3 regions of the Kitasatospora sp. NPDC028055 genome follow, and region 1 is predicted to be linked to each of the others. Evidence: riboswitches for the same ligand, from Rfam matches in the RefSeq annotation. Region 1 holds a riboswitch; each other region holds the start of a gene.

Evidence for each region. A riboswitch is a leader RNA that binds a small molecule or an ion and turns the genes downstream of it on or off. The one in region 1 is predicted to bind cobalamin.
Region 2: another riboswitch for cobalamin. It lies ahead of AB0F71_RS08780 (HoxN/HupN/NixA family nickel/cobalt transporter); the one in region 1 lies ahead of AB0F71_RS14335 (CoA-acylating methylmalonate-semialdehyde dehydrogenase).
Region 3: another riboswitch for cobalamin. It lies ahead of AB0F71_RS15730 (iron ABC transporter permease); the one in region 1 lies ahead of AB0F71_RS14335 (CoA-acylating methylmalonate-semialdehyde dehydrogenase).

The regions. Positions count from the first base shown of each region.
Region 1 is NZ_JBEZXE010000010.1:129,428-139,291, reverse strand. It holds gene AB0F71_RS14345 (enoyl-CoA hydratase/isomerase family protein) at 1-638, opposite strand, end outside; gene AB0F71_RS14340 (acyl-CoA dehydrogenase family protein) at 638-1,792, opposite strand; gene AB0F71_RS14335 (CoA-acylating methylmalonate-semialdehyde dehydrogenase) at 1,789-3,288, opposite strand; cobalamin riboswitch at 3,499-3,679, opposite strand; gene AB0F71_RS14330 (serine hydrolase domain-containing protein) at 3,772-4,965, opposite strand; gene AB0F71_RS14325 (hypothetical protein) at 5,091-5,828, opposite strand; gene AB0F71_RS14320 (hypothetical protein) at 5,834-7,009, opposite strand; gene AB0F71_RS14315 (glutaminase) at 7,377-8,294, shown strand; gene AB0F71_RS14310 (hypothetical protein) at 8,439-8,669, shown strand; gene AB0F71_RS14305 (nuclear transport factor 2 family protein) at 8,742-9,098, opposite strand; gene AB0F71_RS14300 (aldehyde dehydrogenase family protein) at 9,125-9,864, opposite strand, start outside.
Region 2 is NZ_JBEZXE010000005.1:45,297-55,160, forward strand. It holds gene AB0F71_RS08775 (EamA family transporter) at 1-800, shown strand, start outside; gene AB0F71_RS08780 (HoxN/HupN/NixA family nickel/cobalt transporter) at 810-1,934, opposite strand; cobalamin riboswitch at 1,966-2,160, opposite strand; gene AB0F71_RS08785 (metalloregulator ArsR/SmtB family transcription factor) at 2,242-2,625, shown strand; gene AB0F71_RS08790 (hypothetical protein) at 2,679-4,367, shown strand; gene AB0F71_RS08795 (tetratricopeptide repeat protein) at 4,375-6,372, opposite strand; gene AB0F71_RS08800 (DNA-formamidopyrimidine glycosylase family protein) at 6,443-7,252, opposite strand; gene AB0F71_RS08805 (AAA family ATPase) at 7,330-8,214, opposite strand; gene aroQ (type II 3-dehydroquinate dehydratase) at 8,398-8,826, opposite strand; gene aroB (3-dehydroquinate synthase) at 8,835-9,864, opposite strand, start outside.
Region 3 is NZ_JBEZXE010000012.1:68,833-78,696, reverse strand. It holds gene AB0F71_RS15760 (ABC transporter substrate-binding protein) at 1-706, shown strand, start outside; gene AB0F71_RS15755 (amino acid ABC transporter permease) at 744-1,718, shown strand; gene AB0F71_RS15750 (amino acid ABC transporter ATP-binding protein) at 1,766-2,518, shown strand; gene AB0F71_RS15745 (CGNR zinc finger domain-containing protein) at 2,655-3,242, shown strand; gene sodX (nickel-type superoxide dismutase maturation protease) at 3,251-3,694, opposite strand; gene sodN (superoxide dismutase, Ni) at 3,907-4,302, shown strand; cobalamin riboswitch at 4,423-4,568, shown strand; gene AB0F71_RS15730 (iron ABC transporter permease) at 4,664-5,716, shown strand; gene AB0F71_RS15725 (ABC transporter ATP-binding protein) at 5,713-6,522, shown strand; gene AB0F71_RS15720 (ABC transporter substrate-binding protein) at 6,571-7,566, shown strand; gene AB0F71_RS15715 (GNAT family N-acetyltransferase) at 7,626-8,102, shown strand; gene AB0F71_RS15710 (anti-sigma regulatory factor) at 8,239-8,649, shown strand; gene AB0F71_RS15705 (RNA polymerase sigma factor SigF) at 8,804-9,796, shown strand.

The DNA of each region.
Region 1 (9,864 bases):
TGCCGTTCGAGGGCGTCGTGCACGGGCAGCTCGGCCAGGTCGTCGAGCAGGGCCGGGAGGCGCTCGGCCGGCACGAAGTGGTCGGCGAGCCCGCAGAGCAGCGCGTCCGCGGCGCCGACCGAACCCGCGGTCAGGGCGAGGTGGGTACCCAGCTCGCCCGGGGCGAGGGCGAGCAGGTAGGTGCCGCCCACGTCGGGCACGAAGCCTATCCCCGTCTCCGGCATGGCCACCCGGGTGGTCTCGGTGACGATCCGGACGCTGCCGTGGGCGGAGACCCCGACCCCGCCGCCCATCACGATGCCGCTCATGACGGCGACGTAGGGCTTGGAGTACCGGGCGATCCGGGCGTTGAGGCGGTACTCGTCGCGCCAGAACTCCTCGACGGCGCCTTGGTCGCCGCCGGTGGCGGCGCGGTGGATGGCGACGATGTCGCCGCCGGCGCAGAAGGCCCGGTCGCCGGCGCCGGTGACGACGACGGTGTCGACCCGCTCGTCCTGCTCCCACGCGTCCAGGGCCGCCGAGACCGTCCGCACCATGCCGTGGGTGAGGGCGTTCAGGGCGGCGGGCCGGTTGAGGACGATCAGCCCGGCCCGGCCCTCCCGCTGGACGAGGACCTCCTCGGTGTCGTTCCCGGTCATCAGGCGGCCCCGGTCAGGCCGCGGGCGACGATGACGCGCATGATCTCGTTGGTCCCTTCCAGGATCTGGTGCACCCGCAGGTCGCGGACGATCTTCTCGATGCCGTACTCGGCGAGGTAGCCGTAGCCACCGTGCAGTTGGAGCGCCTGGTTGGCGACCTCGAAGCCGGTGTCGGTGGCGTGCCGCTTGGCCATCGCGCACAGCTGCGGTGCCCGCCGGTCGCCCCGGTCCAGGGCGGTCGCCGCGCGCCACACGAGCGCCCTCGCCGCCTCCAACTCCGTCGCCATGTCGGCGAGTCGGAACTGCAGCGCCTGGGCGTGCAGCAGTCGGGCCCCGAACGCCTCACGGTCGGCGAGGTAGGTCACCGCACGTTCCAACGCACTCTGGGCGCCGCCCAGCGAGCAGGCCGCGATGCCCAGCCGGCCGCCGTTGAGGCCGGCCATGGCGATGCGGAAACCCTCGCCCTCCGCCCCGAGCAGGCGGTCGGCGGGCAGCCGGACGCCGTCCAGCAGCACCTGCCGGGTCGGCTGGGCGTTCCAGCCCATCTTGTGCTCGTTCGGACCGAAGGACAGCCCCCGGTCGTCCCGGTCCACGAGGAACGCGGAGACGCCGCCCGGCCCCGGGCCGCCGGTGCGCGCCATCACCACGTACACCTGGGACGTGCCTGCCCCGGAGATGAACTGCTTGACGCCGTCCAGTACCCACTGGTCGCCGTCGCGCACGGCCCGGGTGGTGAGCGCGGCGGCGTCGGAGCCGGCGCCGGGCTCGGTGAGGCAGTAACTGCCCAACTGCTCGGCCGTGCAGAGCGCCGGCAGCCAGCGGGCACGCTGCGCCCCGGTCCCGTAGCGGTCCACCATCCAGCCGACCATGTTGTGGATGGACAGGTAGGCGGCGATCGACGGGCAGCCGGTCGCGAGCGCCTCGAAGGCGACCACCCCGTCCAGTCGGGAGAGTTCCGAGCCGCCGACGTCCTCGCGCACGTACACACCGGCCAGGCCCACGTCCGCCGCCTTGCGCAGCACGTCGACCGGGAAGTGCTCGTCCCGGTCCCATGCCACCGCGTGCGGGGCGAGGTGCTCGTCGGCGAAGGCCCGGGTCGCCTCCGCGACGGCGCGCTGGTCGTCCGTCAGGTCACTTGCGTGCACCGTGCTCATCCCATCGTCGGCATGGTGAAGCTCGCGCCCTCCTTGACCCCGGAGGGCCAGCGCGAGGTGACGGTGCGGGTACGGGTGTAGAAGCGGATCGAGTCCGGGCCGTGCTGGTTGAGGTCGCCGAAGCCGGAGCGCTTCCAGCCGCCGAAGGTGTGGTAGGCGATCGGCACCGGGATCGGCACGTTGACCCCGACCATGCCGGTGTTCACCCGGCGGGCGAAGTCCCGGGCGGTGTCGCCGTCCCGGGTGTAGATGGCCACGCCGTTGCCGAACTCGTGCTCGCTCGGCAGCCGCAGCGCCTCCTCGTAGTCAGCGGCGCGGACCACGGTCAGGACCGGGCCGAAGATCTCCTCCCGGTAGATCCGCATGCCCGGGGTGACCCGGTCGAACAGCGAGGCGCCGAGGAAGTAGCCGTCCTCGTGGCCGGGAAGGCGGAAGTCCCGTCCGTCCACGACGAGTTCGGCTCCCTCCCGGACCCCGAGGTCCAGGTAGCCGCGGACCCGCTCCAGGGCGTCGCGGCCGACCAGCGGACCGAAGTCGGCCGCCGGGTCGTCCGAGCGGCCGACCTTCAAGGCGGCGATCCGCTCGACCAGCTTCGCCACCAGCGCGTCCGCGGTCTCCTCCCCGACCGGGACGGCGACCGAGATCGCCATGCAGCGTTCGCCGGCCGAGCCGTAGCCGGCGCCGACGAGGGCGTCGGCGGCCTGGTCGAGATCGGCATCCGGCATCACGATCATGTGGTTCTTCGCGCCGCCGAAGCACTGTGCGCGCTTGCCGTGCGCTGCCGCGGTCGCGTAGACGTACTGGGCGATCGGGGTCGAACCGACGAAGCCGAGCGCCTCGACCCGGGGGTCCTCCAGCAGCGTGTCCACGGCCTCCTTGTCGCCGTTGACGACGTTGAGCACGCCCGGGGGAAGCCCCGCTTCGAGGAAGAGCTCGGCCAGGCGCAGCGGCACCGAAGGGTCGCGCTCGGAGGGCTTGAGGACGAAGGCGTTGCCGCAGGCCAGCGCGGGCGCGGCCTTCCAGAGCGGGATCATCGCCGGGAAGTTGAACGGCGTGATGCCCGCGACCACGCCGAGTGGCTGGCGCATCGAGTAGACGTCGATGCCGGTGCCGGCGTTGTCGCTGAACTCGCCCTTCAACAGGTGCGGGATCCCGGCGGCGAACTCCACCACCTCCAGGCCGCGCTGGATGTCGCCGTGGGCGTCGGCCACGGTCTTGCCGTGCTCGGCGGAGAGCAGCCGGGCCAGGTCCTCCTTCTCCTGCTCGACCAGTTGCAGGAAGCGCAGCAGCACCCGCGCCCGCCGCTGCGGGTTCCAGGCGGCCCACTCGGGCTGGGCCTGCGCGGCGTCGGCGATCACCGCCTCGACCTCGGCCCGGTCGGCCAGCGGCACCCGGGCCTGCACCCGGCCGGTGTTGGGGTCGTACACGTCGCCGAACCGGCCGGACGTCCCGGCGACGCGCTTGCCGCCGACGAAATGGGTCAGTTCACGGACCATCGGTTCCTTCTCTCATCGTGGATGGGGAGAGGAGGAATGGAGAGACCACCGCCACCGTCCGGGCGCACGGTCGTGCGCGCCTACGGCGGTCCGGCGGTTGACGTCAGCGTCGGGGGAGCAGGTGTGCCCCGACGGTCAGCACGGCAGGGCACGGGGCAGCGGAACGGGAAGGGCAGCCCGGAGTCATGCGTGTCGTCTCCATCCTCGTGGAAAACACGGACCACCCGCGGCCGGTATCCTGACTCCCGGATCCACGCCCGCCCCCAGGCCTTCCCGGCTGGCTGCCAGTGGCCGTCATCCACGAGGACGAACTCCCCGGTCACAGTGGCGGGACCGTGCCGGACTCACACCGGCTTCCCTGACACCGCGGACCTGGCATCGACCATATAGTCGGACGTCCTAGTAAGTCCAGAGGCCCCGAGGCCCGAGGCCCGCGGCGCGCCCTGCTGTCGTGACCTCCCCCCCCGTCCCCCGGGTCGCGCGTCAGGCCTGGTCGGAGGCGTCACCGTAGACGTTGTCGGGGCTGACCACCCGGGTGATGGCCCGGCCGAGCAGGGTGCTGGGGTTCTCGCCGTTCGAGGGGATGTCCGTGTTGAGCAGGATCACCATCGTCGCCTTCTGGGCGGGCAGATAGACCGTCAGACTCTGGTAGCCGGGCAGGGATCCCGCGTGGCCGATCCACCCGTGGTTGATGTCGATGCCCAGCCCGTAGGCGTCGCCCGGCGCGCCGGTGGGGTGCGCGTCGAGGCGCTCCGCCTGGGTCTTCGGGGACAGCAGGCCGCCGGTCGCGACGTTCTCCGCCCAGGAGCGCATGTCGTCGAGGTCCGAGATCATCGCGCCGGCTGCCCAGCCCCAGCTCGGGTTGAAGTCCGTGGCATCCGCCACCGTGGCGTCCGGCGTCATGTCGGTGTAGCCGTGGGCGTGCGGCGGCGGGAACTCCGCCGCCACCGGCAGGAAGGTGCGGTCCAGGCCGCTCGGCCGCGTGATCAGGTCCCGGATCACGTCCCGCAAGGGGCGGTGGGTGACCTTCTCGACAACCAGGCCGAGCAGCACGGTGTTGGTGTTGGAGTAGTCGAACTGCGTGCCGGGCGGGAACTGGTTGGGATGCTCGAAAGCGATGTCGAGCAGCTCGTTCGGCGACCACTGGCGGTGCGGCTCGGTCGTCAGCAGGTGCTGGAAGCCCGGGTCCTTGCTGTAGGCGAACAGGCCGCTGCGCATGTCCGCGAGCTGACGCAGCGTGATGTGCTCTCCGTCGGGCACCCCGTCGACGTACCCGGAGATCGGGTCGTCCAGGCCGACCTCGCCGCGGTCGACGAGCTGGAGCAGCGCGGTGACGGTGAAGGTCTTGGTCTCGCTGCCGATCCGCATGTTCAGGTCGGTTCGCATCGGGGCGCAGTCGCTCGTGTCCGCGACGCCGAAAGCCCGTACGTAGCGCGGCTGTCCGGGCTTCCAGACGCCCACGATCACGCCGGGGACACCGGCGTCGGCGGCCGTCTGCCGGATCACCCGGTCCAGCTTCGCCGCGGTCGCTTCCCAGGACTGCGACGCGGCGGCCGGTTCCCTGGGGACCGGTACGGCCGCCGCGGGCGCGGCGATCGCGGGCAGGGAGGCTGCCAGGCAGGCAGCGATGGTCGTCACGGTGCGCAGCAGGGCAGATCGGCCCGTTCGGATAGGCATACGCCCCTGGATAGGTCGTTCCAGGCTTCTGCCTGCGGCACCGCACCGGCCCCCTGCGGACATTCATCCGAATGCCTCCGGGATCGCCGCGCATCGGGATCGCGGTGCAGCGGACCCCGACGGCGTCAGCGCGTGATGCGGTCGATCACCAGGCGCTCGAAGAGGTCCTCGGGCAGTTCGTCCTGGTACTGCTCGACCGAGCGATGCGCCGCGGCCGGGTCGCCGTGCCAGCGGCTGATGACGTCCTCGTTGAAGTCGATCAGCCGGCGCACGTCGTCCGGGGTCAGCTCGGGGTGGAACTGGCATCCGAAGACCCGCTCGCCGTAGCTCAGCGCCTGGACGGAGGTGTGCTCGTTGCGGTACTCGATCCGCACGCCGTCCACTTCCTCGATCTGCGGACTGATCGCCTGGTAGTGGAACGACGGCACGACGCCGACGCCCCGGCGGTCGCCGACCCGGTTCACCTCGGTCAGGCCGACCTCGATGCCCGAGGTGTCGATGATCGAGCCCGGACGCAACGCCTCGGCGATCAGCTGCGAGCCCAGGCACACGCCGAGCACCGCGGGGCCGGTGTCGCCGTCAGGCCCGTTCGCGTCGGCGACGAGTTCCCCCATCAGCTTGATGGTCGCGCGCATCCACGCGGCGTCGGAGTGCACCGAGGTCTGGCCTCCGGTGAACACGTACGCCAAGGCCGGCTGTTGCCGTCGCGCGGTCAGCTCGGCCGCCTCGGTCACCAGGTCCAGGCGGCCGCAGCTCAGGCCGGCTCGGGTGAGCCGCTGCTCGATCCGGTCGGCGTAGTCGAGACCGTCGTAGATCAGCCCGTCCGCGACGCAGATCTGCACGTCCACCGGCACGATCGCCACCCCTCTTACTCGAAGAACCTCGACCACAGGTTGAGGGCCGAGTCGACGCACTGGACGAAGCTCAGGATAGCCACGATCGTCACTGCGAGGTTGACCTTCGTCACCCGGCGCAGCTGGTCGTGCTCCAGTTTGCGTTCCACCGCGCGCCGCGCCATCTCGAGCAGGGTGTCGGTGCGCTCGCGCACCTTTTCGGTCTCCCACGCCTCCAGGACACTGTCGCGCAGCTTGAGCACGTGGAAGTCGTAGCTGAACGTGGGCCGCACCAGCGCCTGGTAGTCGGCGCGCAGCCGTCGTTCCAGCGAGATGAGCAGTTCGGGGTCCTCGTTCAGTGCCATTTCGCGGACGATCCGTTCCGCGGCACTGGCGGAGCGTTCGAGCCGGGCGTAGTGCACGTTCAACTGACCGAGAAGGTGCTCGAGTTGGTCGAGCGTCTCGCCGGGGCCGTCCCGGGAGGCCAGCAGGAAGAAGGCGTATCCGGGGTAGAAGAACTCCTGCGGCCACGTCGACTCGGAGGGGATCGGTGCGGCGGAGCGGGGGTAGATCAGGTGCCGCAGCGCATCGGAGAGGGTCGCTCGGCCGGGTGCCGGGTGGGTGGTCCAGCCCGCGTAGGTGAGGTTGAAGTACGGCAGGACCGTGGGACACGGCGGCCCCTGTCGGCACCGGTCGGACATCGCGGTGAGGGCCGGCAGCAGCTCGTCCCTGATGCGCGTGGTCAGGTCGTCGCGGCCCTTCGGCCCGAAGCCGTCGATGAGCTGCTCCCGCTGCCTCCCGGTCCACCCCTCGACGACGCTCATGTGCACGGCCACCGACCCGTAGCCGTCCGGGAACAGGATGCCGGTGACGTGCAGCTCCACCGGTAGCGCCGTCGTCTCCCGCACGATCGCCGTCAGCCGCGCGTCGAACTCCTCCGACCCGGCGAAGTGGGTGAGCAGGTCGACCGGCGGATTGCCGAAGGTGAGCGAGCCGCGCAGGAACTGGTCCAGGGACCGGTGCACCAGCGTGAGGCGCCCCTGCGGATCGAGTCGGCCGTCCGCCGGAACGGCGAAGCCCGGAGAGTCCGCGAGCGAGACCGGCCCGGGGAAGAAGGGCCCGGTCAGCAGGAGCAGGGCGTCGCCGCAGAAGTCGACGCCCGACTCCGCAGGCGGCGGCGCAGCAGGCTCCCGCGGATGCGGTATCAGCACTCCGCCCGGTAGTCCGGCCTTGTCCGGGACAGGTCCAGCGCCGTCCATGCGACCGCCCCCCAACGAATCGGGCATCTCCAGCCTTTGCCGACTTCCGAGCTCCCCGTGACAGGCGTCCGGCGCACCGTCCTGTTCGGAGCTCCGCTTCCGATTCACCCTGGCAGGCTGCCCCCGACGGCGAACACGCACATCAGTCTGCGCGGGGAGCTCTGACAGCGCATCCGGCTCGACGCAAGAAGGCGCCGGGATTCCGGTTCGCGGGTCGGAACCCCTCCGCGCCGCTCCGGGCGCCCTTCCCCCCGCGAACGCCCCGGCGCATGCTGATGCCGGGCCGGACAACGGCGTCCCGCCCGCGGAGGGGGGCGGCATGGACTACGAGGACCTGTTCGCACGCATCAACGAAGCGGTTCGCCCCGTCCTGGCCGAGGGAACCGTCGCCCAGTACATCCCGGCCCTCGCTGCCGTCGACCCCCACCGGTTCGGCCTCGCGATCGCGGACACCCACACCCGCAAACCGCCGCGCGGCACCGGGGACTGGCAGGTCCCGTTCTCCGTCCAGTCCATCTCCAAGGTGTTCACCCTCGCCCTGGTCCTGGCCAGCGACGGCGACTCGCTGTGGACCCGGGTGGGGAAGGAACCCTCCGGGTCACCCTTCAACTCCCTTGCCCAGCTGGAGCGGGAGAACGCGATCCCGCGCAACCCGTTCGTCAACGCCGGCGCGCTGGTGACCACCGACCGGCTGCTCACCCTCACCGGCGACTCCCGGGGCACCCTGCGCGAGTTCCTCCGCACCGAGAGCGGCAACCCCCGCATCGACTTCGACGCCCAGGTCGCCTGGAGCGAGAGCCAGCACGGACACCGCAACGCCGCGCTCGCCCACCTGCTGGCCGACCACGGCCGCCTCGACAACCCCGTCCCGGACGTCCTCGACCACTACTTCTGGCAGTGCGCCCTCACCATGAGCTGCCGCGACCTCGCCCTCGCCGCAGGGTTCCTGGCCCGGCACGGCCTCCGGGCCGACGGCACCCGGCTGCTCACCCGCAGCGAGGCCAAGCGGATCAACGCCGTCATGCTGATCGGCGGCACCTACGACGCCGCGGGCGAGTTCGCGCACCGCGTCGGCCTGCCCGCCAAGAGCGGCATCGGCGGCGGCATACTGGCCGTCATCCCGGGGCGTGGAACGCTCTGCACCTGGGGGCCGGCCCTCGACACTCACGGCAACTCGATCGCGGGCATCACCGCGCTCGACGCCCTCACCACCCACACCGGCTGGTCCATCTTCTGACCGGCGGTGCCCGGACCGGCCGGGGGGCCACCGGGCGGTCTCCGGTCCGAGTAGCCTTACGCCTCTTCCGCGGGGACGGCCTGCCGTGTTGCGTAGCGGTTGCGCATCGCGTCGCTCGCCGCGGGACCTGCGGCGAAGACATACGTGGACGACGGCAACACCTACCAGGGCACCGAGGAGATCGAGGGGTGGCTCGGTCGATCCGCCACCCAGTTCACCTACACCATCCAGCTCACGGGCGCCGAGCAGACCGACGCGACCCACTACATCGCCACCCACCATCTCGAAGGCGACTTCCCCGGCGGCACCGTCGATCTGCGCTACCGGTTCACCCTCCGCGACGACCTCATCGAACGCCTCGTCATCGAGCCCTGAGTCCGCTCACCTGCTGCCACCGGCCACCGGCCGTGCCGCTTGCTGTCCGTGCCGCTCGCTGTCCGCGCCGCGTCAGACCTGGTTGTTCCACATCCGGAACATCGCGCAGCTGCCCTGGTCGTCGAAGGTCACCGTCCAGAGGTTGGCGAAGGTGCCGAGCTCCTTGTAGACGCCGGTGCCCCTGATCGCGGCCGTGTCCCCGTTGATCAGGAGAATCGACCACTCGAAGTCCCAGCCGCCCCGCTGCCACACCTCCCGGGACTGCCAGCCCTGCACGATCTCCGCGCGGCCGATCCAGTCGGTCTCGTACGGCCACTCGTGGTACTCCGCGTCGGCGCGGAACAGGGCCGCGATGTCCTCGGGCGCGTTGCTGCGCCAGGCCCGCACGTACGCCTTGACCCAGTCGTCGACCTGCTGTTCGGTCGGCATCGCCGGCCTCCTTCGATGTCGTCGGTTCACGCCCGGGTCTCAGGCCGAGGCTGCGGGGGAGAGGGGGAGGGGGCGGTGGCGCGGCGGAGGGTGACGGTCTGGGGCGCGGTGTATTCGAGCAGCCCCTCGGCGCCGCTCTCCGAGCCGAGCCCGGACTGTTTGTGGCCCGCGAAGGTGACGAGCGGGGTGAGGTGCTGGACCTCGTTGATCCACACCGTGCCGGCCCGCAGGCGCCGTCCGACGGCCAGGGCCGCCTCCGGGTCGGACGACCAGACGGAGGCGCCGAGCCCGTACTCGCTCGCGTTCGCCCGGGCGACGGCGTCCTCGACGTCGTCGAAGCGGAGCACCGGCAGGACCGGCCCGAACTGCTCCTCCTGGACGATCCGCGAGGACTCCGGGGGATCGTCCACGAGCGTCGGCGCCACGAAGTAGCCCGTCCCCTCCCCGGCCCGGCCGCCGGCGGCGAAGCGGTGGCCCTGGGCGTGGGAGTCCCGGAGGAGGTCGAGGACCCGCTCGTACTGTGGGCGGTTCTGCACCGGGCCGAGCCGCACGCCCGGCTCGGTGCCGCGGCCGACCCGTACGGTGGCGGCGTAGGCGGCCAGCGCCCGCAGGAGCGGCTGGTGGACGTCGCGGTGGACGTACAGCCGCTTGATCGCCAGGCACACCTGGCCGCTGTTGGCGAAGGCGCCCCAGAACAGCTTCTCCGCGACGGCGGGCACATCGACGTCCGGCAGGACGATGGCCGCATCGTTGCCGCCCAGTTCCA
Region 2 (9,864 bases), on a different contig from region 1:
CCCGCCGACTGCCCGCACTCGCCGTCGTGGTCGTCTCCCAGGCCACGGCCGCCGCCGTACTGCTGCTCGCGGTGCTGGCCACCGGCGGCTGGGCCGACGCCTCTCCGGCCCTCTGGTACGCCGTCGCCGCCGGGGTGATCGGCCCGTTCGCGATGCTCGCCTTCTACCGGGCGCTCGCCCTCGGCCCGATGGGCGTGGTCTCCCCGCTGGCCACCGTGGGCGTCGCCGTCCCGGTCGGCCTCGGGCTCGCGCTCGGCGAGCGGCCCGGCCCGGCACAGCTGGCCGGGATCGCGGTGGCGGTGGCCGGCGTGGTGCTGGCCGGCGGGCCCGAACGCGGCGGACCGGCCGCCGCCCGTACCGCCCTGCTGCTCACCCTGGCCGCCGCCTTCGGCTTCGGCGCCAACATGTCCCTGCTCGCCCAGGCCTCGGCCGGCGGCGGGCTGCTGCTGGTGCTGTGCGTCCAGCGGCTGGTCAACATCGCGGTCGGCGGCGCCGCGCTGCTGTACTCGCTGCGTGGCGTGTACTCGCTGCGTGGCGCCGCCGACGGCGGACTGCTGCCCGGGCTGCGCGCCCGGCTGCCGCTGCTCACCGCCGTGGGGCTGCTCGACGTGGCCGGCAACGCCGCCTACGCGTCGGCCTCGCACGGCGGCTCGGCGGCGGTGGCCGCCGTGCTGGCCTCGCTCTACCCGGTGGTCACCGCGCTGCTGGCGCGCGGGGTGTTGAAGGAGCGGCTGCGCCCGGTCCAGGTGGTCGGCGCCGGGCTCGCCGTGGCGGGCACGCTGCTGCTCGCGGCGGCGTGACCCCGACCGCTACTGCTGCTGCTGCGCGGGAGTCCAGCGCTTCTCGACGCCCGCCAGCTTCCAGTACCCGATGGCGATCGCCCACACCACCACGAACAGCCCGGCGATCGCGTAGCCGACGTTGTCCAGCGAGATGTCCGCGATGAACCCGGTCACCGGGTCGGTCAGGTCGAGCTTCTCGTGCAGCACGCCGACCAGTTCGATGGTGCCGATGATGAAGGCCACCGCGATCGACAGCCCGGTGATGGTCAGGTTGTAGTACACCTTGCGCACCGGGTTGGAGAAGGCCCACTGGTACGCGAAGTTCATGAACGTCCCGTCCAGGGTGTCGAACAGGCTCATCCCGGCCGCGAACAGCAGCGGCAGGCAGACGATCGCGTACCAGGGCAGCCCGGCCGCCGCGCCCGAACCGGCCATCACCATCAGGGTGACCTCGGTCGCGGTGTCGAAGCCCAGGCCCAGCACCATGCCGACCGGGAACATCTGCCCGGGCCGGGTGATCGAGCGGGTCGCCCGGTTCAGGATCCGGGCCATGAAGCCGCGCGAGTCGAGGTGCGCCTCCAGCTCCGACTCGTCGAACTGCCCGGCCCGCATCGAGCGGAACACCTTGAGGATGCCGAGCAGCGCCGCCAGGTTGAGCGCGCCGATCAGGTAGAGGAAGGCACCGGAGGCCGTGGTGCCGACCACCCCGAGCCACTTGTGGGTGGCCGAGTCGTCGTCCATCAGGGTGTTCGCCAGCTGGGCGCCGCCCGCCACCAGGGCGGCCATGATGACCACCATCGAGGAGTGCCCGAGGGCGAACCAGAACCCGACCGAGACCGGCCGCTTGCCGTCCGCCATCAGCTTGCGGGTGGTGTTGTCGATCACCGCGATGTGGTCGGCGTCGAAGGCGTGCCGCATGCCGAGGGTGTAGGCGGTGATGCCCAGGCCCACCCCGAAGACCTGGGTGCCGACGGCGTAGTTGTGCGGCGCGACCAGGAAGATGAGGGTCCCGAAGGCCACCACGTGCATGGCCAGGATCACCCCCATCAGCCCGGCGGTACGGACGGTGTCCTCGCGCTTCCACCGGAAGGTGGGCAGTACGGAGGGGGCGGGGTCCGCCTCGGCGGGCGCGGCGGTTTCGGGCAGGGTCATCTTCGGATCACGCTCCAGCACCTCGTGGAATGACTTCGTGAGATGCCGTGGCCGGTCTCCTGGCTTACGGGGCTCCCGGACCCGCCTTCCCAGGCGCACGAAGCGCCCAGTGGCATGTGGGTCCGGACTTCTCTCCCCCGATCACAGTGGCGAGGGCCGCTCCGGAGCAGGACCTGTCGAAGGTCCGTCACCGGTATTCCCGAGCACCACGGCGGGGAACACCGTAGGGGCAGGACCGCACCCTCGCAAGGTTGCGCACCTGTGCAGGTGTCCAGGATCACAGGTCGTGAGCTGCCAGAATGTCCGCATGCATCTCGTACCGGCCGACCGCGCGGGCCACCGCACCATCGACGGACACCGGGTCTGCGAAGCCATCGCCGCCATCGGTGACACCGAGCACGTCCGGTCCTGGGCCGAGCGGTTCTCCCTGCTCGCCGACCCCGGACGGCTCGCCCTGCTGCTCGCCCTCCACCGGGCCGGCCCGCTCGCCGTCAGCGACCTGGCGGTCGCCACCGGCATGCGCGACCCGGCCGTCTCCCAGGCCCTGCGGCTGCTCCGCACGGCGGGAGTGGTCACCGGAGACAAGGACGGACGCGTGGTGCGCTACCGGCTCGTGGACGACGCCATGCGCCCCCTGCTCGACGAATGCGCCGCCGCCGATCACGAGGAGCCCGCCGCTGCGGCGGGCTGACCGACACTCGGCAAACCACGCCGGGGGCGCGGGGGGATGAGTACGATCTTCGTGTGCTGATTCGCCTCCGGCCTCGGCCTTGGCCCGACGACTCGCGCTGGGATTCCCGACCGGTCACGGCGCGCGTCCTCGCCGTCGCCCGCACGCTCACCTCGGCCACCCGGGTTCTCGACGTGCTCATGCTGCTGCGTGGTCAGGACGGCATCAGGTTCTACATCACCGTCAACCCCGGCTCGGAGTTCGCCACCGGACTCGACGACTACCTCCGCACCCTGCCCGGCAACATCACCGTGCTGCCCTGGGAGGAGGCCGTCCGCTACGAGTTCGACCTTGCCGTCGCCTGCGCCGTCCACGCCTCCATGCACCGGCTGCACGCGCCGCTCGTCGTCCTCCCGCACGGCGCCGGGTACAACCGGCTGGTCACCGAGTCCACCGGCGACCCGGTCAGCGCCGCCGGCCTGTCCCGGCGGGAACTCACCTACCGGCGGCGGGTGTTCCCCAGCGTCGTCGGCCTCACCCACTCCGAACAGTTCGGCCGGCTGGCGGACTGGTGTCCCGAGGCCCTCCCCCGCGCCCGGGAGGTCGGCGACCTCTGCCACGACCGGATGCAGCACAGCGCGGACTCCCGGGACCGCTACCGCGCAGCGCTCGGCGCCGTCGACGGACGGCGCCTGGTCGTGGTCAACTCCACCTGGAGCGAACACTCGTTATTCGCCCACGCCCTCGACCTCCCGTCCTCGCTCATCGCCCAGCTCCCGGCCGACGAGTACACCGTGGCGGTGATCCTGCACCCCAACATCTGGGCCAAGCACGACCCGGAGGCGATCCTCGCCGCCGCCACCCGCTCCGGCCTGCGGCTCATCCCACCGCACCAGGGCTGGCAGGCCACCGTCGTCGCCGCCGACTGCCTGATCGGCGACCACGGCTCGGTCTCCTTCTACGGTGCGGCCCTGCGGCACCCGACCCTGCTCGTCACCACCGGCGCCGCCGAACTCGACCCGCGGTCCCCCACCTACGCCTTCGGCCAGGCCGCGCCCGCGCTCGATCCGCACAGCGACCTGCTGGCCCAGATCGAACAGGCCATGGCGAAGCACGATCCGGCCTCACTGCAGTCGATCACCGACCGCTCGCTCGGCCGACGCGGTCGTTCCGGCGAGCTCCTGGCCACCCTGCTGCACGACTTCCTGCCGGCCGTCGACCGGCCGGCCAAGGCCCCGGACCTGCCGCCCTACCCGGCGCCCGTCCCGCTACCCGCCGAGTCGCCGACGGCCTACGACGTCGAGGGCGAATGCCGGGGCAGCGAGGTCAGCCTCCGCCGGTTCCCGATCGTCGTCCCCGAGCGCCACCGCCCCCGTGGCTTCCACGTCGCGAGCACCGAGGAACCCGTCCGAGAACTGAAGTTCACGGCGGAGGTCCTGGCCCGCACCACGATCCGGGCCGAACGGCCCGCCGAGCACTGGCTCGCCGAGGCCTCGGCCGACTGGCCGGGCGCCGCCGTGCTGGTGGCCGCCCTCGGTGAGGCCCGCCATCTGGTCCGGCTGCCCGACGGCCTGCTCCTGGAGGCACAGGCCGAGGAAGCCTGGGGCATCACCGAGCCGCTCCTGGACCCGCTCCTGTTGGGTTCCGCGCTCGTCCTGTGGCTCGCCGACGGCGGCGAGCCGGCCCTGCTGCCCGACCACGGCCTCACCATCCGCACCGGCACCCACCTGACCCGGGTGGCCTTCACGGCACGGCCGGCCTAGACACGCCCTACGCCTCCGGCTCTCCCAGCCAAGCCCGGCTGCGCGCCGCGAGCGTGGCGTCCCCGAGCTCCTCCGCGAGCGAGAGCAGCAGTCGGTGCGCCTCCCGCTCCTTGGCGAGCTGGCCGAGCTCCGCCGCCCGTCGCACGCACTCCTCCGCGCACCGGACGGCCGCCTCCAGGTCCCCCAGGCCGCGGTACGCACGGGCCCGCACCAGCGGCAGCCGCATCAGCATCGGCTCGTCCTCGGTGCGCTCGGCGGTCACCGCCGCCCCGTCCAGCACACCGATCGCCTCGCCCGCCCGCCCGGCCGCGATCAGGGCCTGGGCGATGTTGTAGTCCTGCACGACCTCGCCGTGCGGATCGCCCTCGTTGGCCTCCCTGGCCAGGACGAACCGCTCCACCGCACGCTCCGGACGCCCGTCGGCCAGGCAGAGCAGACCGTCGGTCTCGTACAACACGCCGCTCAGCCGCGGCTCGTCGACGAGCGGCAGGACCTCCGACGCCATCGCGACCTGCTCGACGGCCAGCGGGTACTCCTTCAACTCGTAATGAGCCCGCGCGAGTTGGTTGCGCATACGGATCACCGCGTCCGGGCGGTTGTCCCACTGCGCCGACTCCACGCCGAGCCGGTGGGTCTCGATCCAGTCCCCGTAGTTCTTGTCGCTGTGGTAGAGGGCCCAGAGCGACTCGCACAGCCGCCACACCTCGCCGTGCCAACCCTGCTCCGCCGCCGCCCGAACGACCTCCCGCAGATCGGCCCGCTCGGCCCGCAGCCACCCGAGTGCGCTCTTCTTGTCGGTGAACCCGGGCAGCCCCTCGCCGCTGCGCTCCTGGAGCCACAGCCGGTCCCCGAGCACCAGGGTGGCCGCCAAGGCGGCCCGGCCACGGAAGTACCCGACGGTCCGGGCCAGCAGGTCGAAGCGCTCGGGCAGTTCGCGGGCGCACCCACGCGCGTGCAGCCGGACCAGGTCGTGAGCGCGGAAGCGCCGCCCCGGGCCGTCGTCGACGACATCGTCCAGCAGGTGCGCGGAACGCAGCTCACGCAGGCCTTCCGACGCCCGGTCGATCCCGGCCGCCTCGGCCAACTCCGCCGAAACGAAAGGCCCCGGGTTGACGCCCACCAGGTGGTAGAGCGCCTTGGCGTGCGGGGACAGCCGCCGGACAACCGGGTCGAGCATCCTGTCGATCCCGCCCTCCTCGTTGTCCAGCGACACCAACCGGTGCGCCGGGTCCGAGAGTTCGGCCAGGGCCTGATCGATCTCCAGCTCGCCGTCCAGCAGTTGGTAGCCCATCGCGTTCAGGGCCAGCGGCAGGCCGTCGCAGAATCCGACCAGCTCGGCGACCTCCTGGTCGGTGCCCCGGCCCGGGCCGAGCCAGCAGCGCACCAGTTCCACACCGGCCGCCGGACTGAGCGGATCGAGCTGGAGCACCTCGGCGCCGTCCAGTCTCAGCCCCGGCAGTCGTCGGCGGCCCGCGACGACCACCAGGCCGCCGGCCGGCAGCAGCCCTCTGACCTCGGCCGCGTGCTCGACGTTGTCCAGGAACACGAGCACCCGGCGCTCGGCCGTGATCGTCCGGAACCGCGCCGCCCGCTCCGGCAGGGTGCCGGGGACGTCCGCCACCCCGAACTCCCGGAGGAACCCGGCCAGCACCTCGCTGAGGTCGACCCCGCCGAGATGGCGGTACGCCGCGAGATCGGCGTAGAGGTCCCCACCGGGGAAGAGGCTGCCGTGCCGCGACACGAAATGGGCGATCAGCTCCGTCTTCCCGACCCCACCGAGCCCGGTGAACGCCACGATCCGGGGCCTGCGCTCCTCGACCCGGCCGACCGCCGCCACGAGGGTGGCGAGCTCTCGCTCCCGGTTGACGAAGAAGTCCCGGGACGGCCGGACCTGATGCGGCGTCCGGAGGCTGTCGCGAAGCTGGACCGTGACGTTCCCGCCCTGGATCACATTGCCGTGCACCACCGCGCCCGACAAGCTGTTGGACACCTCGTAGCCGTCCACCCGTCCGCTCCCTCCGACCAGCCCGGGCCCAGCCTACGGCGTCGGGCGGCCCGTGGCGCCTGAATCCTCCTCAGGCCGCCTGGCAGGTCGGGCACCAGAACAGGTTGCGCGCCGCGTGCGCCTCCGTCCGCACCTCCGTGCCGCAGACCAGGCAGGGCATCGCGGCGCGGCGGTAGACGTACACCTCGCCGCCGTGGTCGTCGACGCGCGGCGGGCGGCCCATCGCCTCGGGGGTGTGCTCGGGGCGCACGGTGTCGATCCGGCCGGCGGCGACACCCTGGTGCATCAGGGCGACCAGGTCGGCCCAGATCGCGTCCCACTCGCGGCGGGTGAGGTCGCGACCGGCCCGGTGCGGGGCGATCCGATGGCGGAACAGCACCTCGGCGCGGTACACGTTGCCCACCCCGGCCAGCACCTTCTGGTCCATCAGCAGCGCGGCGACGGTCGTGCGGCTGCCCGATATCCGGCGCCAGGCGGCCTCCGGGTCGGCGTCGGCGCGCAGCGGGTCGGGGCCGAGGCGGGCGGCGACGGCGGCCTTCTCCGCCCCGGTGACCAGCGCGCAGGTGTTGGGACCGCGCAGGTCGGCGTAGCCGTCCTCGTTGGCCAGCCGCAGCCGCACCAGCCCGATCGGTTCGGGCGCCGGGCCGGTGCCGAAGGTGAAGCCGCCGTAGAGCCCGAGGTGGACGTGCACCCAGCCGCCCTCCTCGAAGCCGAGGAAGAGGTGCTTGCCGGTGGCCTCCGCGCCGGTGAGCAGCTGGCCGTCGAGCGCCTTGGCCTCGTCGGCGAAGCGGCCCTGCGGGCTGGAGACCCGCACCGGGCGGCCGCCGAAGGCCTTGCGGTTCTGGCCGGCGAGGCGGTGGATGATGTGGCCTTCCGGCACGGGCGTCAGCTCCCGGGGTGGTTCTGGCAGGACCCGTCCATCATCTCAGCCGCCCCGACCGGGCCCGAACCCCGTGGTCAGCGGACCGGCATGCCCATCAGCCGGGCCAGGATGACCCGGTCCAGCTCGGCGGCCGTGCCGGCGACGTCCAGGTACGAGTTGTCGATGATCGGCAGCCCGGAGTTGTACCAGCCGGCCATCCGCCCGTGGATGCGCGCGACCTCCTCGTCACCGAGCCGCCTGGTGCCGCCGCGACGGGCGTTGCGGCGCAGCACCGAGTCCAGGCTGGGCAGCAGCACCACCGGGATCATGCCCGGGCCGATGTGCCGCTTCCAGCCGCCGAGGCCGATCGCCGGGCGGTCCGGGAAGACGGCGTCGTCGATGATGCAGGAGATGCCGTTGGCCAGGTAGTTGCGGCAGGCGAAGCCGCAGGTGCGGCGGGCCAGCCGGTACTGGGCCTCGGAGGCGTTGTTCCAGCCGGCCTGCGGGTTGGCGAAGCCGGACTGCACCCACTCGCGGACGTCGTCCAGGCTGATGTGCGCGGTCGGGGTGCCGCGGCGCTCGGCCCAGTACCGGGCGACGGTGGTCTTGCCCGCCCCGGCCGGGCCGATCAGCAGGACGGCGATGGGGCCGGCGGGCGCGTGGCGCTGCGAGGGGTGGGCGGGGAGCTGGACGGGCGTGCCGGCGGGCAGCACGAAGTGCCCGGTGCCGCCGGCCGGGACGGGCGCGGGCGGCGGTGCCGCAGCCGGGGCGGGCACGGGGTTCGGCACCGGGGCCCGCGCCGCGACGGGAGCCGGAACCGGAGCCGGAGCGGCCAGGGTGGTCGGGGCCGGCCGGGGTGCGGCCGGCGGCGGCGCGACGGGAGCGGGAGCCGGCGCCGCGGCGGGTGCAGCGGCGGGCGGCGGGGGAAGCGTGGTGGCGGGCGCGGCGACCGGGGCCGGAGCGACCGGCGGCGGTGGCACCGGTGCCCCCGGCGTGGACACCCCCGCACCGCTCCCCGGCGGCACCGGCGGAGCGGCGGGACGCGGCGGGACCTCCCCGCCTCCGGCGTACTGCGTCACGGCACCTCCCGACACCTCTCAGCGGGGACATTACACGGCGGCCCGGCGGCGGGCACAGTCCGCCGCCGGGCCACTGACCAGCAGTCAGCGCGAGGCGAGCTGCTCCGCCAGCGCCCGCAGCGCCAGCTCGTACGACCCGATCCCGAAGCCCGCGATGGTGCCGGAGGCCACCGCCGCGATCACCGAGTTGTGCCGGAAGGTCTCCCGCGCGTACGGGTTGGAGATGTGCACCTCGATCAGCGGCGCGGTGCGCTGCGCCGCGGCGTCCCGCATCGCGTACGAGTAGTGGGTGAACGCGCCCGGGTTGATCACCACGGGCACCTGCCCGTCGGCCGCCTCGTGCAGCCACTCCACCATCTGCTGCTCGGAGTTGGTCTCGTGCACCTCGACCTCGAAGCCGAACTCCTTGCCCAGCGCGGTGCAGCGCTCGACCAGCCCGGCGTACGAGGTGGCGCCGTAGACGTCCGGCTCCCGGCTGCCCAGTCGGCCCAGGTTGGGGCCGTTGAGCACCATCACCCTGGTCACGCCGAGACCTCCGCGTACGCGGCGACCAGCAGCGACGGGTCGGGGCCCTCCAGTACGGAGGTCTTGCCGAGGCCGTCCAGGACGATGAAGCGGATCAGGTCGCCGCGCGACTTCTTGTCGATCTTCATCGCGTCCAGCAGCTTCGGCCAGGCGTCCGCCCGGTAGCTCAGCGGCAGGCCGACCGAGGCCAGCACGGTGCGGTGGCGGTCGGCCGTCTCGTCGTCCAACCGGCCCGCCAGGCGGCCGAGTTCGGCGGCGAAGACCATGCCGATGGAGATCGCCGCGCCGTGCCGCCACTTGTAGCGCTCGTTGCGCTCGATGGCGTGGCCGAGGGTGTGGCCGTAGTTGAGGATCTCGCGTCGGCCGGACTCCTTGAGGTCCCCGGAGACGACGTCGGCCTTGACCTGGATGGCCCGGCGGATCAGCTCGACGGTGTGCGGGCCGGCCGGCGTCCTGGCGCCCTCCGGGTCGGCCTCGATCAGGTCGAGGATCGCCGGGTCGGCGATGAAGCCGCACTTGATGACCTCGGCGAGGCCGGAGACGTAGTCGTGCGTGGGCACGGTCTCCAGGGTGCCGAGGTCGGCCAGCACGCCCACCGGCGGGTGGAAGGCGCCGACCATGTTCTTGCCCTCGGCGATGTTGATGCCGGTCTTGCCGCCGACGGCCGCGTCGACCATGCCGAGCAGCGTGGTGGGCATGGAGATCCAGCGCACCCCGCGCAGCCAGGTGGCCGCGACAAAGCCGGCCAGGTCGGTGGTGGCCCCGCCGCCGAGGCCGACCACGACGTCGCTGCGGGTGAAGCCGGTCTGCCCGAGCACCGACCAGCAGTACGCGGCGACCTCGGCGCTCTTCGCCTCCTCGGCGTTCGGCACCTGGAGCGCGATCGCCTCGTAGCCCTCGCCGGCCAGGTCCTCGCGGATGGCGTCGGCGGTGGCGGCCAGTGCCTCCGGGTGGATGATCGCGACCCGCCTGGCGCGGGTGCCGATCAGCGGCGCCAGCTCGCCGAGCAGCTGGTGCCCGATCAGC
Region 3 (9,864 bases), on a different contig from region 1:
GTACGCGCCGGACGAGTTCAAGGACGACAGCGGCAAGGTCATCGGCATGGACGTCGACCTCGCCAACGCGATCGCCGCCAAGCTCGGCCTCACCGCCGAGGTCCAGGACTCCGGCTTCACCGCGATCATCCCCGGCATCCAGTCGAACAAGTTCCAGCTCGGCATGTCGTCCTTCACGGACAACAAGGAGCGCGAGCAGGTCGTCGACATGGTGACCTACTTCAACTCGGGCAGCGCCATCGCGGTCAAGAAGGGCAACCCCGGCAAGGTCGACCCGAAGGACCTCTGCGGCAAGAAGGTCGCCGTCCAGACCGGCACCACCCAGGCCGACGAGATCAAGGACACCCGCAACCCGGACTGCGCCAAGGCCGGCAAGCCGGGCATCCAGAACGACGGCGACAAGTTCGACCTCCAGACGGACGTCACCAACGCCGTGGTCTCCGGCCGCGACGACGCGATGATGGCCGACTCCCAGGTCGTCGACTACGCGATCAAGCAGTCCGGCGGGCAGCTGGAGAAGCTCGGCGACACCTACGGCGTGGCCCCCTACGGCGTCGCCCTCGCCAAGGGCTCCAAGCTCACCCCGGCCATCCAGGGCGCCATCCAGTCGCTGATCGACGACGGCACCTACAAGCAGATCCTCACCAAGTGGGGCGTCGAGAGCGGTGCCATCGACAAGTCGACCGTCAACGGCGCCGTCAGCTGACCCCTCGTACGCTTCATCTCTCCCCCGAGGCCACACCGTGAACTCTCTGGACAAGGGGACGGCGCCGAAGGGACGGCCTGAGACCATCAAGGCCGTCCCGGTCCGCCACCCCGGACGCTGGGCGGGCGCCGTCGTCATCGCCCTGCTCGCGGCGATGCTGCTGAGCGCCCTCCTCACCAACCCCGCCTTCAAGTGGGACATCGTCGGGCAGTACCTGTTCCACGACAGCATCATGCACGGGCTGCTCGTGACGCTGGAGCTGACCGCCCTCTCCATGCTCATGGGTGTGGTCGGCGGCATCATCCTCGCGGTGATGCGGCTCTCCCCGAACCCGCTGCTGGCCGGCACCGCCTGGGTCTACATCTGGGTCTTCCGCGGCACCCCGGTCCTGGTGCAGCTGGTGTTCTGGAACTTCCTCGGCCTGATCTGGGCCAAGCTGTCGATCGGCGTCCCGTGGGGTCCGGAGTTCTGGTCCGGCGAGACCAACGTCCTGATCCCGACCTTCGTCGCCGCGCTGCTGGGCCTCGGCCTCAACGAGGCCGCCTACATGGCGGAGATCGTCCGCGGCGGCATCCAGTCGGTCGACGAGGGCCAGACCGAGGCCGCCCACGCGCTCGGGATGAGCCGGTTCCAGACCATGCGGCGGATCGTCCTGCCGCAGGCCATGCGGGTGATCATCCCGCCGACCGGCAACGAGACCATCTCGATGCTCAAGACCACCTCGCTGGTCTCCGTGATCTCCCTGGAGGAGATCTTCCGGGCCGGCCAGGTCATCTACTCCCGGAACTACCAGAACATCCCGCTGCTGATCGTGGTCAGCCTCTGGTACCTGTTCTTCACCTCGGTGCTGACCATCGGTCAGTACTACATCGAGCGCCACTACGCCCGAGGTTCCAACCGAACCCTCCCGCCCACCCCGCTGCAGCGACTGCGGGGCCTGTTCGCCGGGAAGCCCGCCCCGAAGACCACCGCCGACGTCGTCCCGGGGCTCGAGGGAGGTGGTCACGTATGACCGATCTGAGCAAGACCCCCACCGACTCCGCGCCCACCGGCGAGCCGATGGTCCGGGCCGAGAACGTGCACAAGTCCTACGGCCTGGTCGAGGTGCTCAAGGGCATCGACCTGGAGGTCAAGCAGGGCGAGGTGTTCTGCCTGATCGGCCCGTCCGGCTCCGGCAAGTCGACCTTCCTGCGGTGCATCAACCACCTGGAGAAGATCAACGGCGGCCGCCTCTGGGTGGACGGCGAACTGGTCGGCTACCGGCAGAAGGGCGACAAGCTCCACGAGCTCAAGGACCGCGAGGTCGCCCTCAAGCGGCGCGACATCGGCATGGTCTTCCAGCGCTTCAACCTGTTCCCGCACATGACCGCCATGGAGAACGTCATCGAGGCGCCGGTCCAGGTCAAGGGCGAGAGCCGGGCCGAGGCCCGGGAGCGCGCGATGGCCCTGCTGGAGCGGGTCGGCCTGGCCGACAAGGCGAAGAACTACCCCTCGCAGCTGTCCGGCGGCCAGCAGCAGCGCGTGGCGATCGCCCGCGCGCTGGCCATGAAGCCCAAGCTGATGCTCTTCGACGAGCCCACCTCGGCGCTCGACCCGGAGCTGGTCGGAGACGTCCTGGACGTCATGCGCGGCCTGGCCGAGGAGGGCATGACGATGGTGGTCGTGACCCACGAGATGGGCTTCGCCCGTGAGGTCGGCGACGCACTGGTGTTCATGGACGGCGGTGTGGTGGTCGAGTCCGGCAACCCCCGCGAGGTGCTCACCAACCCCCAGCACGAGCGCACCAGGGCCTTCCTCTCCAAGGTGCTCTGAGCCCGTACGCCCGGCGCCCGGCAGACGACTTCCTGCCGGGCGCCGACGTTTTCCCCGGCCGGGTAATAGGCTGGAAGCGCCCAGCCCGTTACCGCAACGGTCCGGGCCCGTTACCGCAACCACTGGAAGGACCGCCGTGGAGCTCGCCTCGTACGCCGATCTCGCCGTTCGGCTGGTGAACACCGAGGAACCCGAGCGCGGCACCGACACGCTGACCTCGGTGGACGCCGTACGCGCCCTGTTCTCCGACTCCTCCCGCGCCGCCGCGCTGGCCGACGAGTCCGACGTGCCCCGGCTGCGGGCGGTGCGGACCAGGCTGCGCGGAGTGTTCGAGGCCGCCGCCGAGGGGGACGAGATCCGGTCCGTCGACCTGCTGAACAGCCTGCTGATGGAGTACCCCGTCAGCCCGCTGGTCTCCGGGCACGACTACCTGGACGACGCCGGCCGGCCGCGCTGGCACCTGCACCTGGCCGACAACTCGCCCACCGCCACCGCGCACTTCAGCGCCGTCGCCTGCATGGGCCTGGCCGTGCACCTCACCGAGCTGGGCGCCGACCGGCTCGGCATCTGCCAGGCCGCGCCGTGCCGCAACGCCTACCTGGACACCTCGACCAACCGCTCCCGCCGCTACTGCTCCGACCGCTGCGCGACCCGCGCCAACGTCGCCGCGTACCGGGCCCGCAAGCGCCAGGAGGCCGAGGCGGCGCACACCGCCGGGAAGTAGCGGCGGCCTCAGGGCTCGTCGACGAAGACCCCGAACCGGCGGGCCAGGCCCGGCACCCGGGCCAGCCGGGGGCCGAGCAGCAGCCGCTCCAGCCCCCGGCCCGGCGCCAGCCAGGCGGGGCTCGGCCGCAGCCGCAGCAGCACCCGGCCGAGCACCAGCTCGTCCGGGACCGGGCCGTAGCTGCGGCTGTCGCTGTCCACCGGACGGTTGTCGGACAGCAGCCACCAGCCCTTCGGACGGCGCTCGGCGGCCCGCTTCACCACCAGCAGGTCCTGCTGGAACGGGTGCCGGAACAGCACCACCGCACCGGGCCTGATCGGCGCGCCGTAGCGGACCAGCAGCTGGTCGCCCTCGCGCAGGGTCGGGACCATCGACGGGCCCGAGACGTCCACCAGCCCGAACGGCACCGCGCCGCCCGGCCCGCCGCCCTGCGGCTCCGTGCTCCGCGCCATGGCTCCTCCTCCCGGGGACCGACCGCCCCCAGTCTGCCGTACGGACCGTCATCCGTTCGATGTCCGGACGACCCCGGTCACAGGTCCGTTCGATGTCCGGATTACCCCGGTTCCGGGTCCGTCTTTTGCCCTAGGCCCACCGCCCGGCCGCGAAACCCGGAGGCCGGAAGGGTAATCTCGGGCGCGGGAAGACGATCTAAGGAAGGACTCCCATGTTCTCTCGTCTGTTTGCACCGCGTGCCACTGCTCACGCCCACTGCGACCTGCCGTGCGGTGTCTACGACCCGGCCCAGGCCAAGCTGGAGGCCGAGTCGGTCAAGGCCACCCAGGAGAAGTACCAGGCCAACGAGGACCCGCACTTCCGCGCCCGCGCCATCATCATCAAGGAGCAGCGCGCCGAGGCCGTCAAGCACCACATCTCGGTGCTGTGGAGCGACTACTTCAAGGCCCCGCACTTCGAGAAGTACCCGCAGCTGCACCAGCTGATCAACGACACCCTGAAGGCCGCCTCGGCCGCCAAGGCGTCCACCGACCCGGCCACCGGCCAGGCCCTGCTGGACCTGATCGCCGAGGTCGACAAGATCTTCTGGGAGACCAAGCAGGCCTGAGCCTGACGCGTCGCCACCCGGCCGCCCCCGTCCGCACCGTCGGACGGGGGCGGTCGTGCGTTTCCCGGGCCGGTCCGGGTCTCCCAGGCCTGCCACCCCGGGAACGGATCCCGGTAAGGGTTGCCTGCCCTGAGTGGCTGTTATGCTGCCAGGGCGTCCGAGGGGGAAGTCCGGTGAGAATCCGGCGCTGACCCGCAACGGTGAGCACGGCCCGCGGTTCCGGGGCCGGGCCAGCCCGATCGCCCCCGGCCGCTGAACTCCCGACAACTCGCCGTGGACTGCGAGGGGAAGGCGCCCGGGCCCGCCCCCGACCGGCGCCCGCCCCGGCACACCCGCGGCCCGAGGCAAGGCGCGCCCGCACGTGAGTGACCCCGTTCGCCGAATACCGACCCTCCCGCTCGCCCTCGGCCTCGCCGCCGCCCTGCTGCTCTCCCTGGTCTGCGGAGTCGCGCTCGGCGCCTCCGGGATCGAACTCCCGGACGTCCTGCGGCTGTTGGGCGCCGGGCTGACCGGCGGACGGCTGGACGCGGGCGACGCGGCGGCGTACGCGATCGTCTGGGAGCTCCGGCTGCCCCGCACCCTGCTGGCCGCCGTGGTCGGCGGCGGGCTGGCCGCCACCGGGGTCGCCGTCCAGGCCCTGGTGCGCAACGCCCTCGCCGACCCCTTCGTGCTCGGCATCTCCTCCGGCGCCGCCGTCGGCGCCAACGCCGTCCTGCTGCTCGGCGCCTTCGCCTCGCTCGGGGTGTGGGCGATCTCGGTCTCCGCGTTCGGCTCCGCGCTGCTCGCCATGGTGCTGGTCTACCTCGCCGCCCGCACCGCGTACGGGCTCACCCCGCTGCGGCTGGTGCTCACCGGCACCGCGCTCTCCTACGGCTTCTCCGCCGTGACCACCCTGATGGTCTTCTCCGCCGACCACGCCGAGGCCGCCCGGGACGCCATGATGTGGCTGCTCGGCAGCCTCGGCGGCGCCACCTGGGGCTCGGTGCCGATCGCGGCCGGCACCGTACTGGCCGGACTGGCCTACCTGGCCTGCGCCGCCGGGCGGTTGGACGCGCTCGCGATGGGCGACGAGACCTCCGCCTCGCTCGGGGTCGACCCGGACCGGCTGCGCCGGGAACTGTTCGTGGTCACCGCCGCCGTCACCGGCACCGTGGTCGCCGTCAGCGGGGCGATCGGCTTCGTCGGCCTGCTGATGCCGCACCTGGCCCGGATGCTGGTCGGCGCCGGGCACCGCCGGGTGCTGGTGATCGCGCCGCTCGCCGGCGCGCTGCTGCTGGTCTGGGTGGACATCGCCTCCCGCACCCTGCTGGCGCCCGCCGAACTGCCCGTCGGGGTGTTCACCGCGGTGCTCGGGGTGCCCGCCTTCCTGCTGATGATGCGCCGCCGCGGCCAGGCCTTCGGAGGCCGGCGATGACGGCGATGACGGCCCCGACCCCTTCGACCGGCGCCGAGGAACTGCGCGTCGACGGCGTCTCGGTGGAACTGGCCGGCGCCCGGCTGGTCCACGAGGTGAGCCTGGCGGCCGCCGCCGGGCAGGTGGTCGGGCTGATCGGCCCGAACGGCAGCGGCAAGTCGACCCTGCTGCGCTGCGTCTACCGGGTGCTGCGCCCGGCCGGCGGGACCGTCCGGCTGGCCGGCGACGACCTGCACGCGCTCACCGCCCGCGACACCGCCCGCCGGGTGGCCGCGCTGACCCAGGAGCACCCCGCCGAGTTCGAGTTCACGGTGGCCGAGGTGGTCGCCATGGGCCGGCTGCCGCACCGGCGCGGACTCGCCGCCGGCCCGACCGCCGGGGACCGGGAACGCTGCGCCGCCGCGCTGCGCCGGGTCCGGGCCGACCACCTCGCCGAACGCGCCTTCCCGAGCCTGTCCGGCGGCGAGAAGCAGCGGGTGCTGATCGCCCGCGCCCTCGTCCAGGAACCGCGCCTGCTGGTGCTGGACGAGCCCACCAACCACCTCGACATCGCACACCAGTTGGAGGTGCTGGCGCTCGCCCGCGAGGCCGGGCCGACGGTGCTCACCGCCCTGCACGACCTCAACCTGGCGGCGGCCCACTGCGACCGGCTGTACGTGCTGGAAGCCGGCCGGATCGTCGCCGCCGGGGAGCCCCACGAGGTGCTCCGCCCCGAGCTGCTGGCCGAGGTGTTCGGCGTCCGGGCCACCCCCGTCCGCCACCCCGCGACCGGCGCCCTCCAGCTGCTGTTCGACCGTCTCGTCTGACCGACCCGTGAATCCCCGAGCCGATCCGTGAATCCCCGAGGAACTCGTATGCGCACCAAGGCCGTTGCCGCCACCGCCCTGCTCACCCTCGGGCTGACCGCCTGCGGCGCCGAGATCGCCCCCGGCCCGGGCGCCACCACCGCCTCCGCCCACTACCCGGTGACCGTGACGAACTGCGGCGAGCGGCTCACCTTCGCGCAGAAGCCCGCCCGGGTGGTGACCAACGACGTCAACATCACCGAACTGATGCTCTCCCTCGGCCTCGCCGACCGGATGGCCGGCTACGTGATGCCCGACGACAAGGGGAAGGTCGACAAGGTGGCCTGGAAGGACGGCTACCAGCAGACCGCCTGGCTCTCCAAGAAGGTGCTCACCAAGGAGATCGCCCTGGACGCCAAGGCCGACCTGGTGTTCGCCGGCTGGCACTACGGCTTCGACGAGGGCAGCGGGGTCACCCCGCAGGCGTTCAAGGCGCTCGGCGTGGACTCCTACGTGCTCAGCGAGTCCTGCCGCAGCGGCAAGGGCTCCGAGCGCGGGGTGATGGACCCGCTGGAGGCGCTCTACACCGACCTGGCCAACCTGGGCGCGATCTTCGACGTCAAGGACCGCGCCGACCGGCTGATCGCCGAGTCCAGGGCCACCATCGCCGCCGTGCCGCAGCCGGAGCGCCGCCCGTCCGTCTTCCTGTACGACAGCGGGCAGGACAAGCCGTACACCGCCGGGAAGTTCGCCGCCGCGGACGAGATCATCGCGAAGGCCGGCGGGACCAACATCATGGGCGACCTCGCGGACACCTGGGTCACCGCCGGCTGGGAGAGCGTGGTGCAGCGCGACCCCGAGGTGATCGTGATCAACGACTACGGGACCCCGGGCGCCGAGGAGAAGCGGCAGTTCCTCAAGTCCTTCCCGCCGCTGGCGAACGTCGCCGCGATCAGGAACGACCGGATCTTCGTCATGGACTACGCCGACCTGGTCGAGAGCCCGCGCAACCCGGCCGCGATCAGCACCCTGGCCGAGTTCCTGCGGACCGTCCCGGCCCGCTGAACCGTCCACCGACCGGTCGGCCCTGGGCCCGGGCGGGGCCCGCGCAGTAGGCTCGCGGCATGATCCGCACCGCCGTAGTCACCGACGTCCCCGTCATCCTGGCCATGATCCGCGAACTCGCGGAGTACGAGAAGGCCCCCCAGGAGGCGGTGGCCACGGAGGAGCAGCTGCGCGAGGCCCTGTTCGGCGCCGCCCCGGCGCTGTTCGGCCTGATCGCGGAGGACCCGGCCACCGGCGAGCCGGTCGGCTTCGCGCTCTGGTTCCTCAACTTCTCGACCTGGCGCGGCACCCACGGGATCTACCTGGAGGACCTCTACGTCCGCCCGGAGGCCCGCGGCGGCGGCCACGGCAAGGCGCTCCTGCTGGAGCTGGCGCGGATCGCCGTCGAGCGCGGCTACGCCCGGGTCGAGTGGTCGGTGCTCGACTGGAACCAGCCCTCGATCGACTTCTACCGCTCGCTCGGCGCGGTGCCGATGGACGGGTGGACGGTCTACCGGCTCACCGACGAGGCACTCACGGCCGCCGGGAAGCGTTGAACCCACGCACGGAGTACGGGCAAAGCCCCTGCCACCCTGCGTCGCAATGCCTTACCATGAGTAACTCCCGCACCGGGTGCGGAGGACGCCCCCTCGGGGGACCAAGCAAGCACAGCGCGTCACCCAGGAGGCAAGGGTGTCCCAGATCGACAGCGATCTCGGAGTTCAGGACTTCGTGGAGGTCCGGCTGCCCGCGGCGGGGGCCTACCTCTCCGTGCTGCGAACAGCGACGGCCGGGCTTGCCGCCCGGCTGGACTTCACCCTCGACGAGATCGAGGACCTGCGGATCGCGGTGGACGAGGCCTGCGCCATCCTGCTCCAGCAGGCGGTGCCCGGCTCCGTCCTGTCCTGCGAGTTCCGGCTGGTCGGCGACTCGCTCAAGGTGACCGTCTCCGCTCCCACCACGGACGGCAAGGCGCCCGAGCGCGACACCTTCGCGTGGACGGTGCTCTCCGCGCTGGCCGGCGAGGTGGACTCCTCGGTCGCCGAGGACAACACCGTGACGATCAGCCTGCACAAGAAGCGCGGCGGGTCCGCCGCCCACTGACCGGGCACCGAGCAGCACCCTGCAAGGGCCGTCCGCCGCACCCCGCCCGGGGCCGGCGGGCGGCTCCCGGTACCGCCCCACCGGCGGTACGACCAACGAGACGATGCCGGGGCCGACGGCCCCGGTGCTCCCGGAACGGAACGGGGGAATGGCCGTGAGTGATCTGGACCGTACCGGCCTCGCGACGGCGGGACCTGCCGTACCGACCCAGGCGAGCGTTTCCGGCCTCGCCGCCAACGACGAAGCGCACCCGAAGGACGCCCACCGGATGAGCCACCCGACCGAGCCGACGTCTGAGCCGACGCCTGCCTCCCCTCCCCCGGCGGAACCGGCGGAGGAGGGCGCGGACCTGCACGGCGCCGTGCCCGCCCAGGGCTCGCACCGCACCGGCGCGCCGGACCGGGAGGCCGCCCGCGCGCTGTTCGTCCGGCTGGCCGCGCTGCCCGAGGGCTCCCCGGAGCGCGTGGAGCTGCGCAACCAGCTGGTCCGGATGCACATCCCGCTGGTCGAGCACCTGGCCCGGCGGTTCCGCAACCGGGGTGAGCCGCTGGACGACCTGACCCAGGTCGCCACCATCGGACTGATCAAGTCGGTGGACCGCTTCGACCACGAGCGCGGGGTCGAGTTCTCCACCTACGCGACGCCGACCATCGTCGGCGAGATCAAGCGGCACTTCCGCGACAAGGGGTGGGCGGTGCGCGTCCCGCGCCGCCTCCAGGAGCTGCGGCTGTCGCTCACCACGGCGACCAGCGAGCTCTCCCAGCGGCACGGCCGCTCCCCCACGGTGCACGAACTGGCCGAGCACCTGGGCATCTCCGAGGAGGACGTGCTGGAGGGCTTGGAATCCGCCAACGCGTACTCCACGCTGTCCCTGGACGTCCCGGACAGCGACGACGAGTCGCCGGCCGTGGCGGACACCCTGGGCGCCACCGACGAGGCGCTGGAGGGGGTCGAGTACCGCGAGTCGCTCAAGCCGCTGCTGGCCCAACTGCCGCCCCGGGAACAGAAGATCCTGGTGCTGCGGTTCTTCCGGAACATGACCCAGTCGCAGATCGCCGCCGAGGTGGGGATCTCCCAGATGCACGTGTCCCGACTGCTGGCCCGGACCTTGGCCCAGCTGCGGGAGAAGCTCCTCGTGGAGGAGTAGCAGGCGCAGGACGAACGGACGGCCGCCGCAGCGGGTGCTGCGGCGGCCGTCCGTTCGCGTTCGGGGCA